3 regions of the Cellulomonas sp. P4_B5_2 genome follow, and region 2 is predicted to be linked to each of the others. Evidence: riboswitches for the same ligand, from Rfam matches in the RefSeq annotation. Region 2 holds a riboswitch; each other region holds the start of a gene.
The links. A riboswitch is a leader RNA that binds a small molecule or an ion and turns the genes downstream of it on or off. The one in region 2 is predicted to bind S-adenosylmethionine.

Region 1: it holds a riboswitch for S-adenosylmethionine, as region 2 does, so the genes downstream of both, AC1DUQ_RS06155 (methylenetetrahydrofolate reductase) here and AC1DUQ_RS09655 (aminotransferase class V-fold PLP-dependent enzyme) in region 2, are expected to answer to the same signal.
Region 3: it holds a riboswitch for S-adenosylmethionine, as region 2 does, so the genes downstream of both, AC1DUQ_RS18130 (glutamate-5-semialdehyde dehydrogenase) here and AC1DUQ_RS09655 (aminotransferase class V-fold PLP-dependent enzyme) in region 2, are expected to answer to the same signal.

Annotation. Positions count from the first base shown of each region.
Region 1 is NZ_JBFUHU010000060.1:11,231-20,563, reverse strand. It holds gene AC1DUQ_RS06185 (LuxR C-terminal-related transcriptional regulator) at 1-185, shown strand, start outside; gene AC1DUQ_RS06180 ((deoxy)nucleoside triphosphate pyrophosphohydrolase) at 265-690, shown strand; gene AC1DUQ_RS06175 (MalY/PatB family protein) at 986-2,149, opposite strand; gene AC1DUQ_RS06170 (helix-turn-helix transcriptional regulator) at 2,146-3,111, opposite strand; partial or broken gene AC1DUQ_RS06165 (alpha/beta hydrolase) at 3,110-4,015, shown strand; gene metE (5-methyltetrahydropteroyltriglutamate--homocysteine S-methyltransferase) at 4,133-6,466, opposite strand; gene AC1DUQ_RS06155 (methylenetetrahydrofolate reductase) at 6,472-7,497, opposite strand; SAM riboswitch class I at 7,577-7,672, opposite strand; gene AC1DUQ_RS06150 (hypothetical protein) at 7,765-7,980, opposite strand; gene AC1DUQ_RS06145 (DNA-3-methyladenine glycosylase I) at 8,053-8,655, opposite strand; gene AC1DUQ_RS06140 (TetR/AcrR family transcriptional regulator) at 8,725-9,333, opposite strand, start outside.
Region 2 is NZ_JBFUHU010000107.1:10,689-20,021, reverse strand. It holds partial or broken gene AC1DUQ_RS09665 (MaoC family dehydratase) at 1-119, shown strand, start outside; gene AC1DUQ_RS09660 (fasciclin domain-containing protein) at 182-823, opposite strand; gene AC1DUQ_RS09655 (aminotransferase class V-fold PLP-dependent enzyme) at 1,037-2,425, opposite strand; SAM riboswitch class IV at 2,474-2,588, opposite strand; SAM riboswitch class I at 2,707-2,822, shown strand; gene AC1DUQ_RS09650 (rhodanese-like domain-containing protein) at 2,818-3,231, shown strand; gene AC1DUQ_RS09645 (O-succinylhomoserine sulfhydrylase) at 3,291-4,487, shown strand; gene AC1DUQ_RS09640 (DUF1345 domain-containing protein) at 4,508-5,119, shown strand; gene AC1DUQ_RS09635 (hypothetical protein) at 5,155-5,532, shown strand; gene AC1DUQ_RS09630 (GNAT family N-acetyltransferase) at 5,460-6,425, opposite strand; gene purQ (phosphoribosylformylglycinamidine synthase subunit PurQ) at 6,429-7,124, opposite strand; gene purS (phosphoribosylformylglycinamidine synthase subunit PurS) at 7,121-7,375, opposite strand; gene AC1DUQ_RS09615 (hypothetical protein) at 7,456-8,463, opposite strand; gene AC1DUQ_RS09610 (hypothetical protein) at 8,460-8,672, opposite strand; gene AC1DUQ_RS09605 (hypothetical protein) at 8,669-9,333, opposite strand, start outside.
Region 3 is NZ_JBFUHU010000307.1:64-4,330, forward strand. It holds partial or broken gene AC1DUQ_RS18115 (hypothetical protein) at 1-351, opposite strand, end outside; gene nadD (nicotinate-nucleotide adenylyltransferase) at 348-953, opposite strand; gene AC1DUQ_RS18125 (hypothetical protein) at 980-1,132, opposite strand; gene AC1DUQ_RS18130 (glutamate-5-semialdehyde dehydrogenase) at 1,188-2,498, opposite strand; SAM riboswitch class IV at 2,772-2,879, opposite strand; partial or broken gene AC1DUQ_RS18135 (MFS transporter) at 3,337-4,267, shown strand, end outside.

The DNA.
Region 1 (9,333 bases), on a different contig from region 2:
TCACGCGTCGTGAGCGCGTCGTGCTGGCGGAGCTCGCCGAGGACGTCACCCTGGAGGAGATCGCGACGCGCCTCTTCGTGACGAGGAACACCGTGAAGTCGCAGGTCCGCAGTGTGTACCGCAAGATCGGTGCCTCGACGCGCGCGGAAGCCGTCGCCTGGGCCGTCGCGCACGGCATCCGCTGACCATGCTCCGACGGCTCAAGACACCGGGCCGTCCCGCTGCCGCCGGACCCGCGTTGCGCGGGCCTGGCAGACTCACCGCATGACCTCACCCGTGCTCGTCGTGGCCGCCGCGATCGTCGACGACCTGGACGACCCTCGTGAGCTGTTGGCCGCGCGCCGGGCTGTGCCGGCGCGGCTGGCGGGCCGCTGGGAGTTCCCCGGCGGCAAGGTGGACGGGAACGAGTCGCCCGAGGACGCGCTGCACCGCGAGATCCGCGAGGAGCTCGGCGTGCGGATCGGCCTGGGCGACGAGCTCGTCGGTCCCGACGACGGCCTCTGGCGCCTGTCGGACGAGTACGTGATGCGCATCTGGCTGGCCGAGGTGGTCGAGGGCACGGCGGAGCCGCTCGTCGAGCACGACGAGCTGCGGTGGCTCCCGCTGCACCAGTGGCACGACGTGCCGTGGCTCGACGCGGACGTGCGCATCGTGGACAGGCTGGCGAGCCTGACCGTCCGCCTCGGCTGAGTCCTGTGGTGCCTGCCCCCCTCTGGTGGCGGGTGCGCTGGTCAGCTCACCAGCGGTGGTTGGCGTTCTTCATGCACGTCTGGCCGGTGCCACGGCAGTAGCTGCACTCCCCGGACCAGCGCTTGCGACCGGCGCCATCACACCGCTCGCACACCTGCACGGCGGAGCTGCACTCGTCGCACTTCACCATGTCGATCTCCCATTACGTCGTTGTACGGCCCTGCTGTGGGAGAGATCGGCACGTGCCCGGGGTGGACATGAGCCCGCGTGGTCCACGGTTGGTCACGAATCGGTCTCAGTTCGCCAGGGCAAGAGCCATTCGGCTGACCGCCTCGGCGAGGGTCGCCGTCGAGGCGGCGAGGTTCAACCGGACGAACCCCGCGCCCTCGACGCCGAACGTCGGCCCCTGGTTCAGCGCCACCCGACCTCGGTCGAGGGCCAGCCGTGCGGGGTCCGCACCCGCACGCACAGCCGGCACCGCGCGCAGGTCCAGCCACGCGAAGTAGGTGGCGTCAGGAACCGCCCAGGCGGCCTCGGGGAGCGCGTCGGCGAGCAGACCGGAGAGCAGCCGCTGGTTCTCCCCGAGCCCGCGCAACACCTCGTCCAGCCACGGGCCGCAGTCGCGCAGCGCCGCGATCTGCGCGACGGCGCCCAGGTGCATCACGCCGTGGCCGACCAGCTCCGGAAGGCGGGCCAGGTCCTCGGTCGCAGCGGGACCCGGCACCGCGAGGGCGGCCCGCAGGCCAGCCAGGTTGAACGCCTTCGATGCGGAGTGCAAGGCGATCGCGTCGGGGATCTGCGTCGTCGTCGGCACGAAGTGCGGGGCCGAGCCGTCCGCCGTCGTGGGGATCAGCGGCGCGTGGATCTCGTCGGCGACGACCCGCACACCGTGCTGCGCCGCGAGCTCGCCGACCGCCCGGAGCTCGGCCGCCGTGTGCAGGGTGCCCGTCGGGTTGTGCGGGTGGCACAGCAGGTACGCCGCGGGCCGCCCGGTCGCACGTGCGTGTGCGAACGCCTCCCCCAGCGCGGTCAGGTCCAGCCGCCCGTCAGGGCCGAGCGGAGCCGTGACCACCAAGCGGCCGGCGTGCTCGACGAAGCCCCGGAACGGTGGGTACACCGGTGGGTTGATGACGACGGCGTCGCCGGGCCCGGTGAGCAGCCCGAGGACCTCGACGATCCCGAGCATGACGTCGGGCACGGTCCGGGTGGCCGGCACGTCCACGTCCCAGCCGTACCGCTCGGCGGCGAACGCGGCGAAGGCCTCGGCGTAGGAGGTGCCCTCGGCGTACCCGGTGTCCCCGCCGCGCAGCGCGTCGGAGACCGCCCGGATCACCGGCTCCGGCTGCGGGACGTCCATCTCGGCGACGAACAGCGGAAGGACGTCCGGCGGGTAGTGCCGCCACTTCACGCTCGTCCGGCGACGCAGCTGGTCGAGCGGGACGGTGTCGAAGATCGTCACGCGACCGACCCTAGGCGCAGGTGGGCGGCCAGCTGCCTGACGGTGTCGGCGAGCTCGGCCGGCTCGATGACGGCCACCGGGGCGGTGAGCGCGATGCGGGCGACGGTCAGGGCGAGCCAGTCGAGATCCTCGCTACGGATCTGCACGACGCAGGAGTCCGCTCTCGTCTCGATCGGTGTGTGGTCCACCCACCGGAGCTCGAGCTCGGCGAACGGGGCGTCGACCGCGATCGTCGCGTGATGCTGACTGAACATCGAGCCGAGCGAGGTTGCGACGAAGGTCGCCGCATCGCCGCCGGGGATCTGGCGGGGTGTGAAACGACCGCCCGTCAGCCGGGGCTCCCGGAGCCGGTCCAGCCGGAACGTGCGCCAGTCGTCGCGGCGCTGGTCCCATGCCACGAGATACCAGCGACGGCCGGCGGTGACGAGCTGGTGCGGCTGGACGAGCCGTCCGCTGTCCGTGCCGTCATGTCGTCGGTAGTCGAAGCGCACGTCCTCGCGGTCCCGGCACGCTGCGGCGAGCACGCTGAGTGCGTCGGGGTCGACGACGTCGTCGTCGCCCGGCCACCGCATCGAGCTGACGCTCGAGTGCAGCGCCGACACCCGGCGGCGCAGCCGATGGGGCAGCAGCTGTTCGATCGTCGTCAGGGCGCGAAGCGACGTCTCCTCCATGCCGCCGATCGCGGCCTCCGCGGCGTAGCGCAGCCCGACGGCTACCGCGACGGCCTCGTCGTCGTCGAGGACCAGGGGTGGCAGGTGCGCCCCCGTCGCGAGCCGGTAGCCCCCGTCCTTTCCTGACGTGGCGTCGACCGGATAGCCGAGCTCGCGCAGCCGGTCCACGTCGCGGCGCACCGTTCGCTCCGTGATCTCGAGGCGATCGGCGAGCTCGGCACCACCCCACCATCGATGGGTCTGCAGGAGCGAGAGCAGCTGCAACGCTCGACCGGTGGGGTCCTTTCGCATGCTCCGAGTCTGCCACCTCTTGCGGACCGATCCTGTCCGCAATGCTCCCTACGGTGGCGGCAACCGATCAGGCCGCACGCGGCCGATCACCCAGAGCTACGGAGGACCTGCCGTGTTCGATCCGACCGACTTTCCCGAGCCCGCCCTCATCTCCGTCAACGGCGTGACGCTCGAAGTCTTCGAAGCGGGCCAGGAGAATGCCGGCAATCCTGTCGTGCTCTGTCACGGCTGGCCCGAGCATGCCTACTCCTGGCGCTATCAGGTGCCTGCCCTCGTCGCAGCCGGCTACCACGTCATCGTCCCGAACCAGCGGGGTTACGGGAACTCGTCCCGTCCGACCGAGGTGACGGACTACGACATCGGGCACCTGTCGGGTGACCTCGTCGCACTTCTCGACCACTACGGGTACGAGGACGCCCTCTTCATCGGTCACGACTGGGGCGCGAACGTCGTCTGGGGACTGACGTTGTTGCATCCCCACCGCGTCTCCAAGGTGATAAACCTGAGCCTGCCGTACATCGAGCGCGGGGAGATCCCCCCGATCGAGCTCATGGAACAGGTTCTCGGCGGCGACTTCTACTTCGTCCACTTCAATCGACAGCCGGGCGTCGCCGACGCCGTGCTCGACGACAACACGTTCCAGTTCCTTCGCAACCTGTACCGGAAGAACGAGCCGCCCACCGAGCCTCAGCCCGGTATGGCGTGGATCAACCTCGCCAGAGCGGCGACACCACGCGGTGAGCCCGTCATGAGCGACAGCGAGCTGGCCGTCTTCGTCTCCGCCTTCGACGCATCGGGGTTCACGGGCAGCATCAACTGGTACAGGAACCTCGACCGCAACTGGCACCTGCTGGCGGACGTGGACCCCGTCATCCAGCAGCCCGCCCTCATGATCTACGGCGACCGCGATCCGGTCGTGAGGTCGGAGAACCTGTCGACGTTCGTGCCTCACGTGGACGTGGTCAGCCTGGACTCCGGTCCCCCGTACACCTGTGCAGGTGTCCGGGGCCGTGAGCATGCGTCAGAGCGTGGCGCGGACCGCCCGCGTGGCCGCGAGGATGTGCTCCAGCGACGGGGCGACCTCCTCGTAGCGGCGGGTCTTCAGGCCGCAGTCCGGGTTGACCCAGAGCTGGTCGACCGCGATGGCCTTGACGGCCTCCGTGAGCAGCTCCTCGACCTCCGCCTCGCTGGGGACGCGCGGCGAGTGGATGTCGTAGACGCCCGGGCCGATCCCCCGCGGGTAGCCGGCCGCCGAGATGTCGCCGAGGATCTCCATCTTCGAGCGGGCCGCCTCGATGGAGGTCACGTCCGCGTCGAGCCCGTCGATCGCGCCGATGATCTCGCCGAACTCCGAGTAGCACAGGTGCGTGTGGATCTGCGTGTCGGGGCGGACCCCGGCCGTGGCGAGGCGGAACGAGCGCACCGACCAGTCGAGGTACGCGGCGTGGTCCTCGACCCGCAGCGGCAGCAGCTCGCGCAGCGCGGGCTCGTCCACCTGGATGACGGCGATGCCGGCGGCCTCGAGGTCGGCGATCTCGTCGCGCAGGGCAAGGCCCACCTGGTTGGCGGTGTCGCCGAGGGGCTGGTCGTCGCGGACGAACGACCAGGCCAGGATGGTCACCGGGCCGGTGAGCATGCCCTTGACCGGCTTCTCCGTGAGCGACTGCGTGTACGACGACCACTCGACCGTGATCGGCTTCGGCCGCGAGACGTCGCCCCACAGGATCGACGGACGCGTGCAGCGCGAGCCGTAGGACTGGACCCAGCCGTTCTGCGTCACGGCGAACCCGTCGAGGTTCTCCGCGAAGTACTGGACCATGTCGTTGCGCTCGGGCTCGCCGTGCACCAGCACGTCGAAGCCGATCTTCTCCTGCAGCTCGACGACCCGGCGGATCTCCGCCTTCATCTCCTCGTCGTACTGCGCCTCCGTCAGCTCGCCCTTGCCGAACGCAGCGCGCGCGGTGCGGATCTCGGTGGTCTGCGGGAAGGAGCCGATGGACGTCGTCGGCAGCGGGGGCAGGTTGAGCCGGGCGGCCTGCGCGACCTTGCGCTCGTCGAACGAGCCGCGGCTGAACGCATTCTCGCCGAGGGCGGCCACGCGGTCGCGGACCTCCGGGTTGACGACGCCGGGTGCGGTCCGGCGGGAGTTCACCGCGTCCGTGGCGGTGAGCAGCTGCTCGTGGATGGCCTCGCGGCCCTCGGTCAGACCCTCGGCCAGGGTGACGACCTCGACGACCTTCTCGTCGGCGAACGCGAGCCAGGTCTTCAGGGTCTCGTCGAGGTTCGGCTCGTCCGTGAGCGTGTGCGGCACGTGGAACAGGGACGTCGAGGTGCCGACGGTGACCGCGGCCGCGCCGAGGCCCTCGAGCTGCTCGAGGACGGCCAGCTTGGCGTCCAGGTCCGCGCGCCAGATGTTGTGGCCGTCGATCACGCCGGCGACCAGCGTCTTGGTCTCCAGGCCCGGGACCGACTCGGCAGGCGCGTGACCGCGGATCAGGTCGATGCCGATGGCCTCGACGTCCGTCGCGGCGAGCACCGGGAACGCCGCGGCGAGGTCGCCGTAGGGGGCCGCGACCAGGATGGCCGGGCGCTCCGGGGGGGTCAGCTCGGTGGCCAGCGCGCGGTACGCCTCGATCACGGACGCGAGCAGCTGCTCGGCCGGGACGGCGACGGAGTCGGAGACCAGGGCGGGCTCCTCCAGCTGCACCCAGGTGGCACCCGCGGCGGCGAGGTCCTTGAGCAGCTCGGCGTAGACCGGCAGCAGGTCCGCCAGGCGGTCGATCGGGGCGAAGCCCTCGGGGGCGTCCTCCGTGGCCTTGGCCAGCGCCAGGTACGTGACGGGGCCGACGATGACCGGACGCGTGAGGACGCCGTCCGCGAGGGCCTCGGTGAACTCGCGCACCGGGCGGGTGCTCGCGTAGCGGAAGGTCGTCTCCGGGCCGATCTCCGGGACCAGGTAGTGGTAGTTGGTGTCGAACCACTTGGTCATCTCGAGCGGCAGGTCGTCGCCGCGGCCGCGGGCCACGGTCGAGTACCCGGCCAGGTCGAGCGACCCGTCGGCGCCCACGACGTCCGCGAAGCGGGCCGGGACAGCGCCGATCACGGCGGTGGCGTCGAGCACCTGGTCGTAGAACGAGAACGCGCTCGGGATCGCCGGCACGTCGGTGGCCAGGCCGAGCTCGGCCAGCCGCGTGCGGGTGCGGCGACGCAGGTCGGCGGCGGTGGCCTCGACCTCGTCGGCCGACGTGCGACCTGCCCAGAACGCTTCGAGGGCCTTCTTCAGCTCGCGGCGCGGGCCGATGCGGGGGTAGCCGAGCACGGAGCTGGCGGGGAAGATCGGGCGGTTCTCGGTCATGTGGTTCAGTCCCTCGGGGGTCGGGCGGGTGCCGTGTCCTGCGGCCAGCTGGCCAGGTCGGGAGCTGTCCGAGCTCCGCCGTCGAGGTGTGCACCCTCGAGCAGGTCAAGTGCGGCGTGGTGCTGGTTGAACGTGTAGAGGTGGACGCCGGGTGCGCCGCCGTCCAGGACGCCGTTGACCAGGTCGACGCTGGCCCGGATGCCCCGGCGATGACGGTCGAGCTCGTCGTCGGCGGATCCGAGCAGGTCGATCAGGTCCTTCGGCACCGGGACGCCGGTCAGCTCCTGCACGCGCAGCAGCCGGGCCGGGTCCGTGGTCGGGATGATGCCCGGGATGATCGGGATGGTCACGCCGGCCTCACGGGCCTCCGCGACGATACCGAGATAGTCGTCCGCGTCGAAGAACACCTGCGTGATCGCGAAGTCGGCGCCGGCCTCCTGCTTGGCCAGCAGCGAGGCGACGTCCTGCGCGCGGGTGCCGCCCGTGGCGTGGTTGCCGCGCGGGAACGCCGCGACCGCGACGGACAGGGGTCGCACCCGAGCCCGCACCGCCTGCGACGGGCTGTCCAGGCACCGCTGCGCCTCGATCTCGCGCAGGAGCTCGACCAGCTCGCCCGCGGTCTGCAGGCCGTCCGGGTGGGCCTGCCAGTCGCTCTGGTCCGTGGGCGGGTCGCCCCGCAGGGCGAGGAACGACCGCAGGCCCTCGTCGAGGAACTCCCCGACGATCGTCGTGATCTCCTCGCGCGAGGTCCCGACGCAGGTCAGGTGGGCGATCGGGTTGAGCGACGTCTCCTGCAGCAGCCGGCGGACCAGCGCGCGCGTGGTGAGTCGCGTCTTGCCCGAGGCGCCGTAGGTGACCGAGACGAAGTCGGGGTGCACCGACTCGAGCTCGCGGATGGTGGCCCACAGGCGGGGAGCCGCGTCGGGGTTCCGGGGCGGGAAGAGCTCGAACGAGATCGTCGGGCGGTCGTTCGCGTTCTGCGCCCGGCGGGCGGGCGCGGTGTGCAGCCCGGGGGTGCGGGGCTCAGCCACGGCTGCGCTCACGGCGCGGCCGGCGGGGTCGTCGGCACCGGGGTGGTGCGGGGACAGGTGTCCTGTGGGGGCATGACTCACTCCATCGCCCCTGGCGGAAGCACCCACACCCTCGCGAGGAGGGGGGTTGCTGCGGCGTCGTCGAGCCAGGTCTCTCGGCCGCTCTGGATGGTAGCCGCGATGGTAGTCCGCAGATCACATGCTGGGCAACAGTGATCGACCCGTGAGACGGCGCCGTCCGCGGAGCATGTCTGCTTCGGCGCCCGTCTAGTGCGGGCGGCGCGGGGCCAGGTTCGAGGAGCGCATGCGGCTGCGCTGCGACGGGACGTCGAACCACGAGTTCGGCGAGCCGGCCGGGACGGACAGCAGCCCGACCTGGACGGCCTCGAGGATCTCTGCATCGGGGACGACGTTGTCCGTGAGCGCCTCGGCCGCCTCGCGCGCGGCATCACGCCGAACGTCAGGGTCGGGCATCTCCGTCATGGCTGGCACTGTAGTCCGCAGGGTGCGTGGTGCCGAGAGGGCAGCCGCACGATCACCCGCCAGAAGCAAATCTCACCCGGCAAGCTCTCCGGTGCCGGCAGAGCCCCACGCCGCCGGGCACGTGGCCAGGTGGTCGTCGACGACACCGCACGCCTGCATCGCCGCGTAGGCGGTGACCGGGCCGACGAACCGGAACCCGAGCGACTTCAGCTCCTTGGCCAGCGCGCGGCTCTCCGGCGTCTGCGCGGGCACGCCCGCCCAGCCCGAGGGGCGCTGGTAACCCGTCCGGTCGGGGGCGTGCGACCACAGGACCTGGTCGAGAGTGCGACCCGCCGCGTGCAGCTCGCGCAGGGCACGGCCGTTGGCGATCGTCGCCTCGATCTTGGCGCGGTTGCGCACGATGCCGGCGTCGGCCATCAGGCGGGCCACGTCGTCGTCACCGAACTCCGCGACCACCTCCGGGTCGAAGTCCGCGAACGCCGTGCGGAACGCGGGCCTCTTGCGCAGGATCGTGATCCAGGCGAGGCCCGACTGGAAGCCTTCCAGGGCGAGCCGCTCGTAGAGGGCGTGCTCGTCGTGGACGGGCTTGCCCCACTCCTCGTCGTGGTACTGCTCGTACAGGGGGGTGCCGTCGCCGAAGCAGCGGCCGGTGCGCGGGGCGTCGGGCGAGGTCATGCGTCGAGTCTGCCCGGCCGCGCCGACATCGTGACCGCCGCTTGTGCAGGCGACGGGGCTGTGGGCGGCTCAGGAGGCCAGGGTGATGAGCCGCTCGATCCCGTCGAGGATGAGTACGGTGCCGAAGTCCAGCTCGTCGTCCTCGGGCGCGTCCTCCGGGAAGGAGAAGGCGCCCGCGGTTGCCGCCCGCAGCAGCGTGGGGTGCTCGTCCGCGGAGGCGAGCATCGTGATGAGCTCTCCCAGGTCCGGCGGCAGGGCTCCCCCGGCGGTGGTGCCGACCGCGGCGGTGCGCCCGGCGCCGCTCAGCTCCTCGCCGATCCGCAGCTGGTCCAGGGTGTGCGAGGCGAGCAGGCCGATCGCCCCCACCTTCTGGTCCTCCGACAGCGGGGTGCCGTCGAGCGCCGAGAGCATCGCCTCCATCCAGGCGAGCCGCCCGGGCCCGACCGCGTGCAGGACCGCGGACGCCCGCGCCAGCCACGGGTGCGCGCGCAGGATCGGCTGCTGGACGGCGAGGACGAGCTCGAGCCGCTCCCGCCAGCCACCCACCTCGGGCCCGAGGACGGGCGGCCGGCCCGACGCCCGGTCCGACATGAGGCTGAGCACCTCGTCCTTGGACGAGACGTACCGGTACAGGGACATCGTGGTGAACCCGAGCGACTCGGCGAGCCGGGCCATGGA
Region 2 (9,333 bases):
GCATGTACACCGCGTCGCGCGCACTGGCTGACGTCGGTGCCGCGCGCGGGGACGCGTTCGACTGGTCGGTCGAGTTCGTGAAGCCGGTCCTGCTGCCCGGCACGGTCACCGTCCGCATCGCCCACGACGGCGACGTGTTCGCGTTCGCCGGCCCCCCCCCCCCCCCCCCGCCCGAGGTTGCTCAGAGGTCAGCCGGTCGCAGGACGAACGTGATCGCGTGCGCGATCTGCACGTTGCCCGCGTTCAGGTCGAGCTTGCCGCGGATCAGGAACGGGTTGAGGTCGTTGCGGTCCTGGTCGCGCAGCTGCACGATCCCCCAGCGCTTCGAGAGCACGTCGACGGTGAACGTGCCGCCCTGCGCGGTGGTGAGGACGGCGTTGTCGCTGGCCAGCGCCGTGGCCGAGTCGATCGTCGCGCCCGCGACGACGTGGTAGAGCAGCACCTGCTCGATCGCGTCGATGCCGACCGCGCCCGCGAGCGCGGTGAGCACCTGCTCCTCCGTGCCGTACCAGCGGTGGGTCAGGTCCTTGGCCAGCAGCTGGAAGGCGCGGTCCGTGGGGACGAACGCGGTCAGCGGGACCGTGCCGTCGGCCAGGACGGCGACCGGGCTGGTCGGCTTGGCGGCGAGCACCGCACCGACGGCCTGGTCGAGGATGTCGAAGTCGTACCAGTTCCGGTCGAAGGTGTCCCCGTCCGAGGTGAGCAGGGCGGCCAGGCTCGACGTGCCGGTGGGCGCCGCGGTCGCGGCGGGCGCCAGGGCGACCCCGGCTCCGGCGACCAGGCCGGCGGCGACGAGGGTGGAGAGCGTGCGACGGATCCTCATGGTGGCTCCTACGGACGACGGTCGCGGCCGACGCCGTGCGCCGCGCCGCGCGGACGCCGGAGGGCGCCCTGTGTCCTCTTCGCCCGTTCCCCCGCGCCCGGATGCACGTCGAGGCCGCCGCGGACGAGATCGTGCGTTCGGCACGAGATCGCGGGTGTGAACTGACGATCTCGTGCCGAACCCACGAGCTCGCGCCGGGGACCTCGCGAGAGGTCAGTCGTCCAGGGCCGGTCCGCACGCTGCCGCGGCGGTCGCCGCCAGGTGGTCCAGGCCGTGCACCGCGAGCAGCGGGCGGGTGTCGTCGACGACCGCCCAGCAGCCGTCGACCACCTCGTAGCGGACGGCCGGACCCGTGGCGAGGTACTCGGTCAGGGCCGTGATCAGGCGGTCGACGGACTCGCTGGTGGTGCCGACGCCGACCGACGCGCGGATGGCGCCGTTCGACGCGCCCAGGTGTGCCAGCAGCGGGTGAGCGCAGAACCGGCCGTCGCGGACGCCGATCCCGTGCTCGGCGGCGAGGTACGCGGCGACCAGGCCCGGGTCGTGGTCCGGCACCGTGAACGTGAGGACGCCGACCGGTGCCGCGGAGTCCGGCCAGATGCGCGCGATCTCCACGCCGTCGATGGCCGACAGCCCCTGGACCAGGCGCTCACGCAGCGCCTCCTCGTGCGCGGCGAGGGCACCAGCCGGAAGGGCCGCGAGCTGGTCGCAGGCCTCCGCGAGCGCGATCGCGCCGAGCACGTTGGGCGACCCGGCCTCGTGCCGCGCCGGCGCCGGCTGCCAGACCGTCCGGTCCGCCCGCACGTCGCGCACCGCACCTCCCCCTGCGAGGTATGGCGTGCCGGTGTCGAGCCAGTCGCGACGGCCGACGAGGGCCCCCGCCCCGAACGGTGCGTACGTCTTGTGCCCCGAGAACGCGACGTAGTCGGCGTCCGTCCCGGCCAGCGAGAAGCCCCGGTGCGGCACCAGCTGGGCGCCGTCCACCGCCACGCGGGCACCCTCGGCGTGGGCGAGCGCGACGACCTGGTCGATCGGCAGCGCCTCCCCCGTCACGTTCGACGCGCCGGTGATCGTGACCAGCGCGTACGGCTGGCGGGCGAGCTCGTCGCGCAGGGCGTCGAGGGTCGCGGCGACGGTCGACGCGATCGGCAGGATGGTGGTCCGATTGCCGTGCCGCTCGGAGGACTGCACCCACGGCAGCAGGTTGGCGTGGTGCTCGACGTCCAGCACCAGGACGCGGCCCCCCGACGGGACGACGCCGGCCAGCAGGTTGAGCGAGTCCGTGGTGTTGCGGGTGATGATCGCGACGTCGTCGGGACGGGCGTCGACGAACCGCGCGATGGTCTGGCGCGCGGACTCGTACAGCGCGGTGGACACCTGGGACAGGTACCCGGCGCCGCGGTGCACGGACGCGTACAGCGGCAGGACCTCGGTGACGCGGGCGGCGACGGCCTCGAGCGCCGGGGCACTGGCCGCGTAGTCGAGGTTGGCGTAGACGCGGTGCGTGCCGTCCACCAGCGGGACGGTGGTAGTGCCGCCGACCACGGGGAGCAGGGCGCTCACCTCGGTCGCACACGAGAGGCGCTCGGCGGTGACAGTCATGGTGGGTCCTCCGACACGTTCCGGGGGAACACCCGTCGAACAGGTGGGACCCCGCGCTTGCCGAGCCCCGGACGGGACGCGGCCAGGTCGTCACCCGGGGCACCCCACCGCGGAGGAGGGTTGCCGGCCAGCGAGCCGGGGCTTGACGCTGGCGCTCATGACCTGCAACGAGGGTCCCGGCACCTCCCCGTGGCTGTCAACGCGCCGCGGGCTTCGTCTCGCCCACCGGGACGCCTTGTCCACCACTTGGAAGGAGGGTCCCGCCGCGCGTAGCATCACGGCCACCATCCAGAGCGGCTGAGAGATCTGGCTCGACGACGCCGCAGCAACCCGCGGGCACCCTGTGCCCGGCCGAGGGTGCTACCGCCAGGACCGATGAGACGAGGGCCTCGATGAGCTACGCCGGTGACCTGACCCCCCAGCAGGCCTGGGACCTGCTGACGTCCGACGAGAGCGCGGTGCTCGTCGACGTCCGCACGGACGCCGAGTGGCGCTACGTGGGCATCCCCGACTCGGCCCCGATCGACGGTCGCGCCGCCCTGGTCGAGTGGGTGTCGTACCCGTCGGGACGCCCGAACCCACAGTTCCTCAAGCAGCTGGCCGACGCCGGCGTCGCGCCCGGCCGCCCGGTCGTGTTCCTGTGCCGCTCGGGGGTCCGCTCCGTCGCCGCCGCGCAGGCGGCCACCGCGGCGGGCCTCGGCCCGGCCTACAACGTGCTCGAGGGCTTCGAGGGCGACGTCGGTCCGGACGGCCACCGCGGCCACTCCGGCTGGCGCGCGGCGGGGCTCCCCTGGCGGCAGGCGTGAGCGACCGGCGCGTCCCCGGGCCCGCCGACTGGGACGACCGCCGCACCCCGCGCACCGACCTGCGCCCGGACACCCTCGCCGTCCGCGGCGGTCTGGTGCGGTCGCAGTTCAACGAGACGTCCGAGGCCCTGTTCCTCACGCAGGGCTACGTCTACTCCGCCGCCGCCGAGGCCGAGGCCGCGTTCGCCGGGGAGGCCGACCGCTTCCTGTACTCCCGCTACGGCAACCCGACGGTGTCCACCTTCGAGGAGCGCCTGCGCCTGCTCGAGGGCGCCGAGGCCGCGTTCGCCACGGCGTCGGGCATGTCGGCGGTGTTCACGTCGATCGCCGCGATCGTGCAGTCGGGGTCGCGCATCGTCTCCGCCCGGGCGCTGTTCGGCTCCACCGTGGTGATCTTCGAGGAGATCCTGGCCAAGTGGGGCGTGCGGACCGACTACGTCGACGGCCACGAGCTGGCGCAGTGGCAGGAGGCGCTCTCCACGCCGGCCGACGTCGTGTTCTTCGAGACGCCGTCCAACCCGATGCAGGACCTGGTCGACATCGCCGCGGTCAGCCGGCTCGCGCACGCCGCAGGCGCCACGGTGATCGTCGACAACGTGTTCGCCACCCCCGTCCTGTCCCGGCCGCTGGAGCTGGGCGCGGACGTCATCGTGTACTCCGCGACCAAGCACATCGACGGCCAGGGCCGCGTGCTCGGCGGCGCGATCCTGGGCACCGACGAGTACATCCACGGCCCGGTGCAGACGCTCATCCGGAACACCGGACCGTCGCTGTCGGCGTTCAACGCGTGGGTGCTGCTCAAGGGGCTGGAGACGTTGTCGCTGCGCGTCCGGCACCAGACGGCGTCGGCCCTGCAGGTGGCCACGTGGCTCGAGCAGCAGCCCGGCGTCTCGCTGGTCCGGTACCCCTACCTTCCGTCGCACCCCCAGCACGAGCTCGCCCTGGCGCAGCAGTCGGGCGGCGGGACCGTCGTGACGTTCAACCTCGCGGTGCCGGACGGGTCGACGCCCGACGTCGCCAAGAAGGTCACGTTCGGCGTGCTCGACGCGCTGCGGATCGTGGACATCTCCAACAACCTCGGCGACGCCAAGTCGATGGTCACCCACCCGGCGACGACCACGCACCGCAAGCTCGGCCCCGAGGGGCGTGCGGCAGTGGGGATCGCCGAGTCGACGATCCGGCTGTCCGTGGGCCTCGAGGACCCCGCGGACCTCATCGACGACCTCACCCTGGCGCTGGCGACCCTCGACGCCTGACCCTGCGCCACACTGACGGCATGCCCCGGTCGTCGTCGCTCGTCCGCCTGCTCGTGGGGCTTCTCGCCGGGGTCGCCGTCGGGCTCGCGATCGACTGGACCTCGGCGGTCGCGGCGGTGCTCGCGGGCTGGGCGACCACGGCGGCGGTCTTCGTGGTCTGGACGTGGGTCGCGGTCGCGCCGATGGACCCGTCGTCCACCGCGTCCCACGCGACCCGTGAGGAGCCGACCCGGTTCGGCGCGCACCTCGTGGTGGTCGCGGCAGCGGTCGTGACGCTGGTCGGGGTCGTCCTCGTGCTCGTCGACAAGGAGATCGGCCAGCTGCTTCCGACGGTCGCCGTGCTGGCCAGCGTGCTGGCGTCGTGGGCGGCCATCCACACCGTGTTCGCGCTCCGGTACGCACGGATGTACCTGACCGACGGCGCGCGCGGGATCGACTTCCACATGGACTCGCCGCCGCGGTACACCGACTTCGCGTACGTCGCCGTGACCGTGGGGATGAGCTTCGCGATCTCCGACACGGACCTCGGCTCGTCGGCCATGCGCCGGACAGCTCTGGTCCACGCGCTGCTCAGCTACCTGTTCGGCACCGTGATCATCGCCCTGCTGGTCAACCTCGTCGCGTCGATGTGACGCCTCATGTCGGTCCCCCGCGGGATGCTCGGACCATGACCGACACCGACTACGACGCGATCGCCGACGACCTGGTCGCCCGCGGCGCCACCCGCGCGCAGATGATGGGCCGCCCGATCCTCAAGGTCGGATCGACCATGTTCGCCGCGCACATCGGCGACGACCGGCTCGCCGTGAAGCTCGGGCGGGACAGCGCGGAGCACGCGGACGCCCTGGCGCTGCCCGGCGCGACCGTGTGGTCCCCCGGCGACAGCGGGCGGCTGTTCTACGACTGGGTGGCGCTGCCGGCGTCCGCGGAGGACGACTGGATGCGGTTCGCCGAGATCGCGCGGGTGCGCGCTCAGACGTCCTTGGCCATCCAGAGCGACAGGAAGTCGCCGTCGTACGGGAAGAAGGGGACGACCGGGCGGTAGCCCGCGGACAGGTAGAGCGTGACCGCCTCGGGCTGGCGGATGCCGGTCTGGAGCACCACGCTGGTCAGCCCGAAGGCGCGGGCGTCGTCCTCGATCGCCGTGAGCAGGGCGCGGGCGGCGCCGGCCCCGCGGGCGTCGTCGTCGACCCAGACCTTCTTGAGCTCCCCCGAGCCCGCCGGGTAGCCGTCCCGCGCCGCCCGCAGCGTGGCGCAGCCGACGGGGCGACCGTCCAGCCAGGCGATCACCGTGGACAGCGCGCCGACGCCCTGCTGCGGGTCGTCGACCTCGAAGCCGCCCGGCACGCTCGCGGGGATCTCCGGGTAGCGGATCTCGATGTCGTGCCACATCGCGAGCCGCAGCGCGGTGGCGACGGGGTCCGTCCAGTCGGCATGCGTCAGCGTGACCGTGGGGCGCTCGCCGGTGCGCGGCTCCCGGGGCGGCGTCGGCCCGAGGTCCTTGGCGAAGCAGCGCGACTCGGCCTCCGTCGCGTACTCGCCGAAGTTCGGGATCGACCGGTAGCCCTCGCTCAGGTACAGCCCGATCGCCGACGCCTGGAGCACCCCGGTCTCCAGGACGAGCCGGTGGAAGCCGCGGTCCCGCGCGACGGCCTCGAGCTCGCGCAGCACCGACCGCGAGAGCCCGCGGCCGCGGTGCTCCGGGACGACGAACATGCGCTTCAGCTCGCCGACGCCGTCACCGCGCGCACTGATCGCGCCGCACGCGACCGCCTCGCCGTCCACCCGGACCAGGAGCATCGCGACGATGCTCTCGCCGGTCATCTCGTGGCCGATGTCCTCCTCGCCGTAGAGGGCGAGCAGCTCGGCCTGCTGGGCGGTGCGCAGCCGGAGCGCGTCGGGGTCGTCCCAGTCGACGAGCGCGATGCTGGTGGTCAACGCTCAGCCGACGAGGGCGGTGAGGACCGACGTGAAGAACCGCAGCCCGTCCGTGCCCGTGCGGGGGCCCTTCGCGCCGTCGGGTCCGAAGCCCGGCTCGACCGCGTGCTCGGGGTGCGGCATGAGGCCGACGACGTTGCCCGCCGCGTTCGAGATGCCCGCGATGCCACGACGCGAGCCGTTCGGGTTCCAGCCCTGGTAGCGGAACACCACGCGACCCTCGCCCTCGAGCTCGTCGAGGGTGTGCTCGTCGGCGACGTACTGGCCGTCCTGGTTCTTCAGCGGGATCGTGATGTGCTCGCCCGCGGTGTAGTCGCGGGTCCAGGCGGTGTCCACGTTGTCGACCGACAGGACCTGCTCGCGGCACACGAAGTGCAGGTGGTCGTTCTTGATCATCGAGCCGGGCAGCAGGTGGGCCTCGGTGAGCACCTGGAACCCGTTGCAGATGCCCAGCACCGGCAGGCCCTTGTTCGCCGCGTCGACGATCTCGCCCATGACCGGCGCGAACCGGCTGATGGCGCCGGCGCGCAGGTAGTCGCCGTAGGAGAAGCCGCCGGGCAGGACGACCGCGTCGACCCCGTGCAGGTCGGCGTCCCCGTGCCAGAGGCTCACGGCCTCGGCACCGGCGAGGCGGACCGCGCGGGCGGCGTCGCGGTCGTCGAGCGTGCCGGGGAAGGTGACGACGCCGATCCGGGTCATGCCTGCGTGTCCTCGTAGACCGCGACGACGTCCTCGATCACCGGGTTGGACAGCACGTGCTCACCGGCCTCGCGGGCGGCCGCGAGGATCTCCTCGGTCACCGGCCCGTCGACCTCGAGCTCGAACCGCTTGCCCTGACGCACAGACGCGAACTGACCGAACCCGAGCCGCGGCAGGGCGCCGGCGACGGCCTTGCCCTGCGGGTCGAGGATCTCGGGCTTCGGCATGACATCGACGACGACTCGTCCCACGAAAGGGCTCCAGGTGTTCGCGCGGCGGTGGGGGGTCGCGGCGATTCTAGCGAGTGCGCGCGGGCGTCCTGCGCGAGTGCTCAGTCCGTGGCCAGGAGGGCGGGGACCAGGCCCTCGCGGTAGGTGTCGACGGGCGGGGACTGGCCGGTCACGGCGATGTGGACGACGTCGGCCAGCGCGAGATCGTCGGGGCCGTGGACGGTCGACCACCACGCCACGACCGCGCTGGGAAGCACCGCCAAGGCTGCCACCGCGATCGGGGTCGCGAGGCTGGTCACCGCCACGCAGAGAGCGATGGCGCCCGCGCCGAGCAGGACGGTGAGCGCGAGCTGGCGACGGACCGGGTCGACGAGCCTGCGCGCGGGCTGCGGTGGCCGCTGCGGGAGGCGGCGCTGGAGGTTCCACGCGAGCAGGACGGCCAGCGGGAGCCCGACGAGCACCGCGACGGCGAGCGCGGGGCTCGGGACCGTCACCAGCCCGACCACCGCCGTCGCGAGCGCAAGGAGCGTGACCAGCCCGACCATGGGTCGCGCCCGCAGCCGGTCGTGCATGACCCAGCCGAAGAGGAGCGACTGGTCGGTGAGCGTCTCCCCCACCTCGGCGACCAGGTGCTTGCGGGCGTCCGACCGCCGCCGCCACGGCCCGAGCACCATGGACATGCCCCCGCCGCCGACCACCCACGCGACCACCTGGCTCCTCGGCAGGAACTGGACCGGCCCACCACCGGCCAGCGTGAGCACCGGGACCATCACCATCACGATGACGAGCGGGACGAGGACGCCCATCCTCAGTGGGTACAGAGCCCCTTCGATGTCGTCCCGGACCCAGGCTCGGTACTGCGCGGGCAGCCGTCTCCCGAACAGTCGGTACGCAGCCACCTGACGCAGCGGCGGGCGTGTGCGCAGCCGGGTGAGGAGGCCCGCGCGCACGACGCCGAGGCCATCGCGCAGGCCGATGCGGCGAGCGTCTGCACCGGCGAGGTCCGCGAGCACCGCGGTCATCTCGTCCTCCCTGTGCGTCCGCCACCGTCGCGGGTACGCGCGGAGCCAGCGGTGGACGGAGCGCTCGAACCGGGGGTCGATGGTCATCGGGTCTCCAGGACCGCCGTCGGGACGAGCTCGGTGTCGTAGGGGTCGACCTCGACCGGGCGGCCGGTCCAGCCCACATGCCACAGGTCGACGAAGGCGGCGTCGGGCGTCACGCGCGCCCGACGCCAGAGGACGACGGTCGACGGGAGAAGCAGCAGGCACACCGGCGCCGCAACGACCGAGAGCGAGAGGACCCAGGCGCCCGTCACCTCCGCGAGCGCGGCGGCGACGATCCGACGACGACGGCGAGCGCGACGCCGGCGAGGGCGACGACCACCAGCAGCACCGCGCCGAGTGCTGACGGGTCGCGCGCCACCACGGACGTGTCGACCTCGCGGCACGCGCCCTGGGGGGACTCGCACGGCACGCTGCCGACGATCAGCCAGGTCGGCGCGACGAGGGCGGCCACCGACCAGGAGGCTGCCCCGACCGCGACCAGGAGCGCCAGGACGCGAGCACCCGGCTCCGCGGCGATCCGGGCTCGGGACGTCCGCACCCAGACGAACGCCCCCACGGTGCGCGGCTCGCCCCGGCCGGGACGTGCATGCTGCTGCAGCCTCCGGCGTGCCGCGCCATCGGGCCGGACGCACAGCAGGGTGGCCGTGCCCGCGAGGGCGACCGCGACCCACGTCACGACGATCTCGTCGCGCAGATCGGAGGTCGCAGCCACGTAGAGCGGCATGGCGAACATCCACGCGCGGCCCAGCAGGTTGCGCCGCAGGTGCCCGGGCGAGGTCACGTCCTGCCGCACCCAGTCGCGGTACCGCGCCGGCACACGGATGTCGAACATCCGGTACGGCAGGTACACCCACGGCGGCGGGGTCTGCCGCCAGCGTGTCGCGATCCCGCCGCGCAGCAGTCCGAGGGCGG
Region 3 (4,267 bases), on a different contig from region 2:
GGCCGGTGCGGCAGGGCGGCTGGGTGCCGGGTTCGGTGCGGCCGCCGACCATGCTGGGGTTCCGGTGCCTGCCGTGCCCGGCCGGGCGCTCGTGGGGTCGAGCGCGGTGTCGCGGATGGAGCGGCGGGAGCGGCTGGCGTCGGTCGTCGGTGCGGGCGCGGTCCCGCGGGGAGGCGTGTCGTCGCCGCCCTGACCACGCATCGCGCGGCGGGAGACCTGACCGGCGCTCGCACCACCCGGGGACGCCGGACCGGCCGCGGACCCGGCGTCGGGTGCGGCACCCGCGACGTCGCCCGTCTCGGGGTTGCGATGGAGCTCGCGGCGGCGCCGCCGCTCTCCCGGTTCACTCATGACTGACCTCGATACAACCTGTGCTTGGCGATGTACTGGACGACCCCGTCAGGGACGAGGTACCAGACCGGCTGCCCGGCGCGCTCACGTGCGCGGACGTCGGTCGAGGAGATCGCCAGGGCGGGGACCTCCAAGACGTGGACTCGATCGGCGGGAAGCCCGTCGACCGACAACGCGTGCCCGGGACGGGTGACCGCCACGAACTGCGCCATCGAGAAGAGCTCCTCGGCATCCTTCCACGTCACGATCTGCGCGATGGCGTCCGCACCTGTGATGAAGAAGAGTTCGGCGTCCGGGCGTGCCGTCTTGAGGTCGCGCAGCGTATCCACGGTGTACGTCACACCTGACCTGTCCACATCGACCCGGCTCACGGTGAATCTCGGGTTCGACGCCGTCGCGATCACGGTCATGAGGTACCGGTGCTCGGGCACGGTGACGTCCTGGTGGAGCTTGAACGTCGGCCGCCCCGTCGGGACGAAGACGACCTCGTCGAGATCGAACCGTGCGGCCACCTCGCTCGCGGCCACCAGGTGACCGTGATGGATGGGGTCGAACGTGCCGCCCATCACGCCCAGGCGTGTCCTGTGCGGCGGCTCCGTCATCGGTCCGGTCCCTCTCGGTACGTCGGTCAGTGGCGCGTCCCGACGCTGCGGAAGGCGAACGTGATGAGCAGCATGGCGACGAGACCGACGAACGCTCCGATACCGAACACCACGGGCGGGAACGGCAGCTCGTTGGTGTGCTCGGCGGCCTCAGCCGCGGCGATCAGGGCAGCATGCACGACATTCCTCCAGGGGTGGGCGGGAGCGAACAGTGTCGCACGCGGGACTGTGGCATCAGGGTCGGACGTGCCCGTCGCCGTGCACGATCCACTTGGTCGTCGTGAGCTCGCCGAGGCCCATCGGCCCGCGGGCGTGGAGCTTCTGGGTGGAGATGCCGATCTCCGCGCCGAGGCCCAGCTGGCCGCCGTCGGTGAACCGCGTGGAGGCGTTCACCATGACCGCCGCGGAGTCCACCTCGGCCACGAACCGCTCCGAGGACGCCAGGTCCTGCGTGATGATCGCCTCGGTGTGGCCCGAGCTCCACTCGCGGATGTGCTCGAGGGCCTCGTCGAGCGAGTCGACCACCCGGACGGCGAGGTCGAGCGACAGGTACTCGGTGGCCCAGTCCTCGTCCGTGGCCGGCACGCAGTCGGCCTCGTCGGGGGCGAGCGCGAGGGTGGTCTCGTCGCCGTGGATGGTGACGCCCGCGTCGGCCAGCATGGCGATGGCGACCGGGAGGAACTCGTCGGCGACGGCCTGGTGCACCAGCAGCGTCTCGGCGGCGTTGCAGACGCCGACGCGCTGGGTCTTGGAGTTGAGCAGGATCGGGATGGCGACAGCGAGGTCCGCGGTCTCGTCGACGTAGACGTGCACGTTGCCCACGCCGGTCTCGACGACGGGCACGGTGGACTCGCGCACGACGGTCTGGATCAGGTCCGCTCCCCCGCGGGGCACCAGCAGGTCGACCAGCCCGCGGGCGTGCATGAGGGCGACCGCGCCCTCGCGACCCCAGGCGTCGATCGACTGCACGAGCGCACCGGGGAGCCGCTGTGCGACGAGCGCCCTCGACAGCACCTCGACGATGACCTCGTTGCTCGCGGCCGCGGCCGAGCCGCCCCGCAGGATGACGGCGTTGCCGCTCTTGAGCGCCAGCCCCGCGGCGTCGACGGTCACGTTCGGACGCGCCTCGTAGATCATGCCGACCACGCCCATCGGGACGCGCACCTGCCTCATGCGCAGGCCGTTGGGCAACGTGGAGCCGCGGACCACCTCACCCACCGGGTCGGGCAGGGCGGCGAGCTCACGCAGGGCGTCGGCGATGCCCACGATGCGCTCCGGTGTCAGCGCGAGGCGGTCCAGCAGGCCCGCGGAGGTGCCGTTGCTCCGGCCGCGCTCGAGGTCGACCGCGTTGGCCGCGACGATCTCGGGGGTGGCCGCCACGAGGGCGTCCGCCATGCCGCGCAGGGCCGCGTCCTTGGTGGCCCGGGTAGCCGTGGCGAGCGCGCGGGACGCGACCTTGGCCCGTTCCGCGACCGCCCGAACCTGTGCGACGACGTCGGGCGTCTCGACGGCGTCGTGCACGGGCTGCTCGAGCGAGGTGGTCATCTGGTCAGGGTAGTCCCGCCGCCGACGCCGACGAGAGACGCGTCCGCCGCCGCGAGCCCGCGTGCGCGCCCGGGGTCGTCGGGGCCCCACAGCGTGGTCGACACCTCGGCACGGACCAGCGGCACGACCTCCCCGGCGAACCGGCGCAGGACGTCCTGCTGCTGCTCGTACGGCAGGACGGGGCCGAGGTGGCGACGTCGGTGGGCGCCGCGCCGCCGTACCTCGCGGAGACGGTGGACGGGAGGAGATCGACGGACATGGCTGATCCCTGGGGGTCGACGTTCGCCCGCCGTCCAGGCTGGCCGGGTCTTGCTCGGGAGCACCCCACACGTCGGAGGGTTGCTGCTCCGCCTGCCGAGCCAGACGGCGGAGCTCCTGACCCGCGCAGGAGGGTCGGCTCCGAGCGCGACGATGTCAACGATCGGGACGGCTTCTCACATCGCGGGATGTGCGGGGTGGCCGTCGGAGTGGTCGGTCAATGGCGAACCGATGCGACCCACCTCCGGGATCAGCAGGGTCGGCGCTGGACCGGATCGGATCGGACGAACAGGACCTTCGACCCCTGGTTCCGTGGAAAGCCCGCTCTACGTTGTTCCACGTACCGGAACTGAGTTCCATACAGACCAGCACTCCGGAATCGCGCAGCACCAGTGCCCCGAGCCTCCATCGAGGATCCCCCCGGGAACGCGCTCACGTCGTGAGCCGAACAAGGAGTGCCAGCTAGACGCGAGACAAGGCTGTCTCGATCTGCGCGACCGCGGGCACCTTGCTCGCGCCCCGAGTCTCCAGCCCGGCCGATGACGGCAGGGCGTGCGAGCTCCCATGAGACAGGTGTCCTGTGACCGGAAACATCGTCCTGCCACCGCCCGCGACCGCGGACGGCGTCCTTCCCCCCGTCGATCAGAAGAACCTGCGCCGAGCAGCCTGGGCCGGTGGCATCGGGACCGCGCTCGAGAACTTCGACTTCACGATCTTCGGCACCGCGTCGGCGATCATCTTCAGCAAGATCTTCTTCTCCGACATGGACCCGATCTCCGGGATGCWCGCGTCGTTCGGCGTGCTGTTCGTCGGCTTCGGCGCACGCCCGCTCGGTGGACTGTTCTTCTCCAAGTACGGCGACCGCCTCGGCCGCAAGTTCGTCATGGTCGCCACGCTGTTCCTCATGGGCACCGCGACGTTCGCGATCGGCCTGCTGCCCACCTACGCGGTCGTGGGGATCTGGTCCCCGATCCTGCTGCTCATGGCCCGGTTCCTGCAGGGCTTCGGCGCGGGCGCCGAACAGGCGAGCGGCATCGTGCTGCTGACGGAGACCGCCCCCAAGGGCAAGCGCGGCCGGTTCTCGTCGCTGGTGTTCGTGGGCGCGGCCGCCGGTGCGGCCATGGGCGCCGTCGTGTGGATCCTCGTGCAGATGATGCCGGAGGAGGCCCTGCTGTCCTACGGCTGGCGTCTCGTCTTCTTCAGCTCGATCTTCGTGACGATCGCCGCCTACGTGATCCGTCGCAAGGTCAAGGAGTCCCCGGTCTTCGAGGAGCTCAAGGCCGAGGGCGCGATCGAGGCCGCCAAGAAGGACTCGCCCGTCGTCGACGTGTGGAAGCACGGCAAGAAGCACCTCGCCCGCGTGTTCTTCATGAACATCGGCGCGAACTCGCACTCGTACGTCTTCCAGGTCTTCATCGGCGCCTACCTGATCAACTACCTCGACGTCGACTCCAAGCTCATCCCGAAGTTCCTGCTCCTCGGTGCCCTGTGCGCCTGCGTCTCCGCCGTCG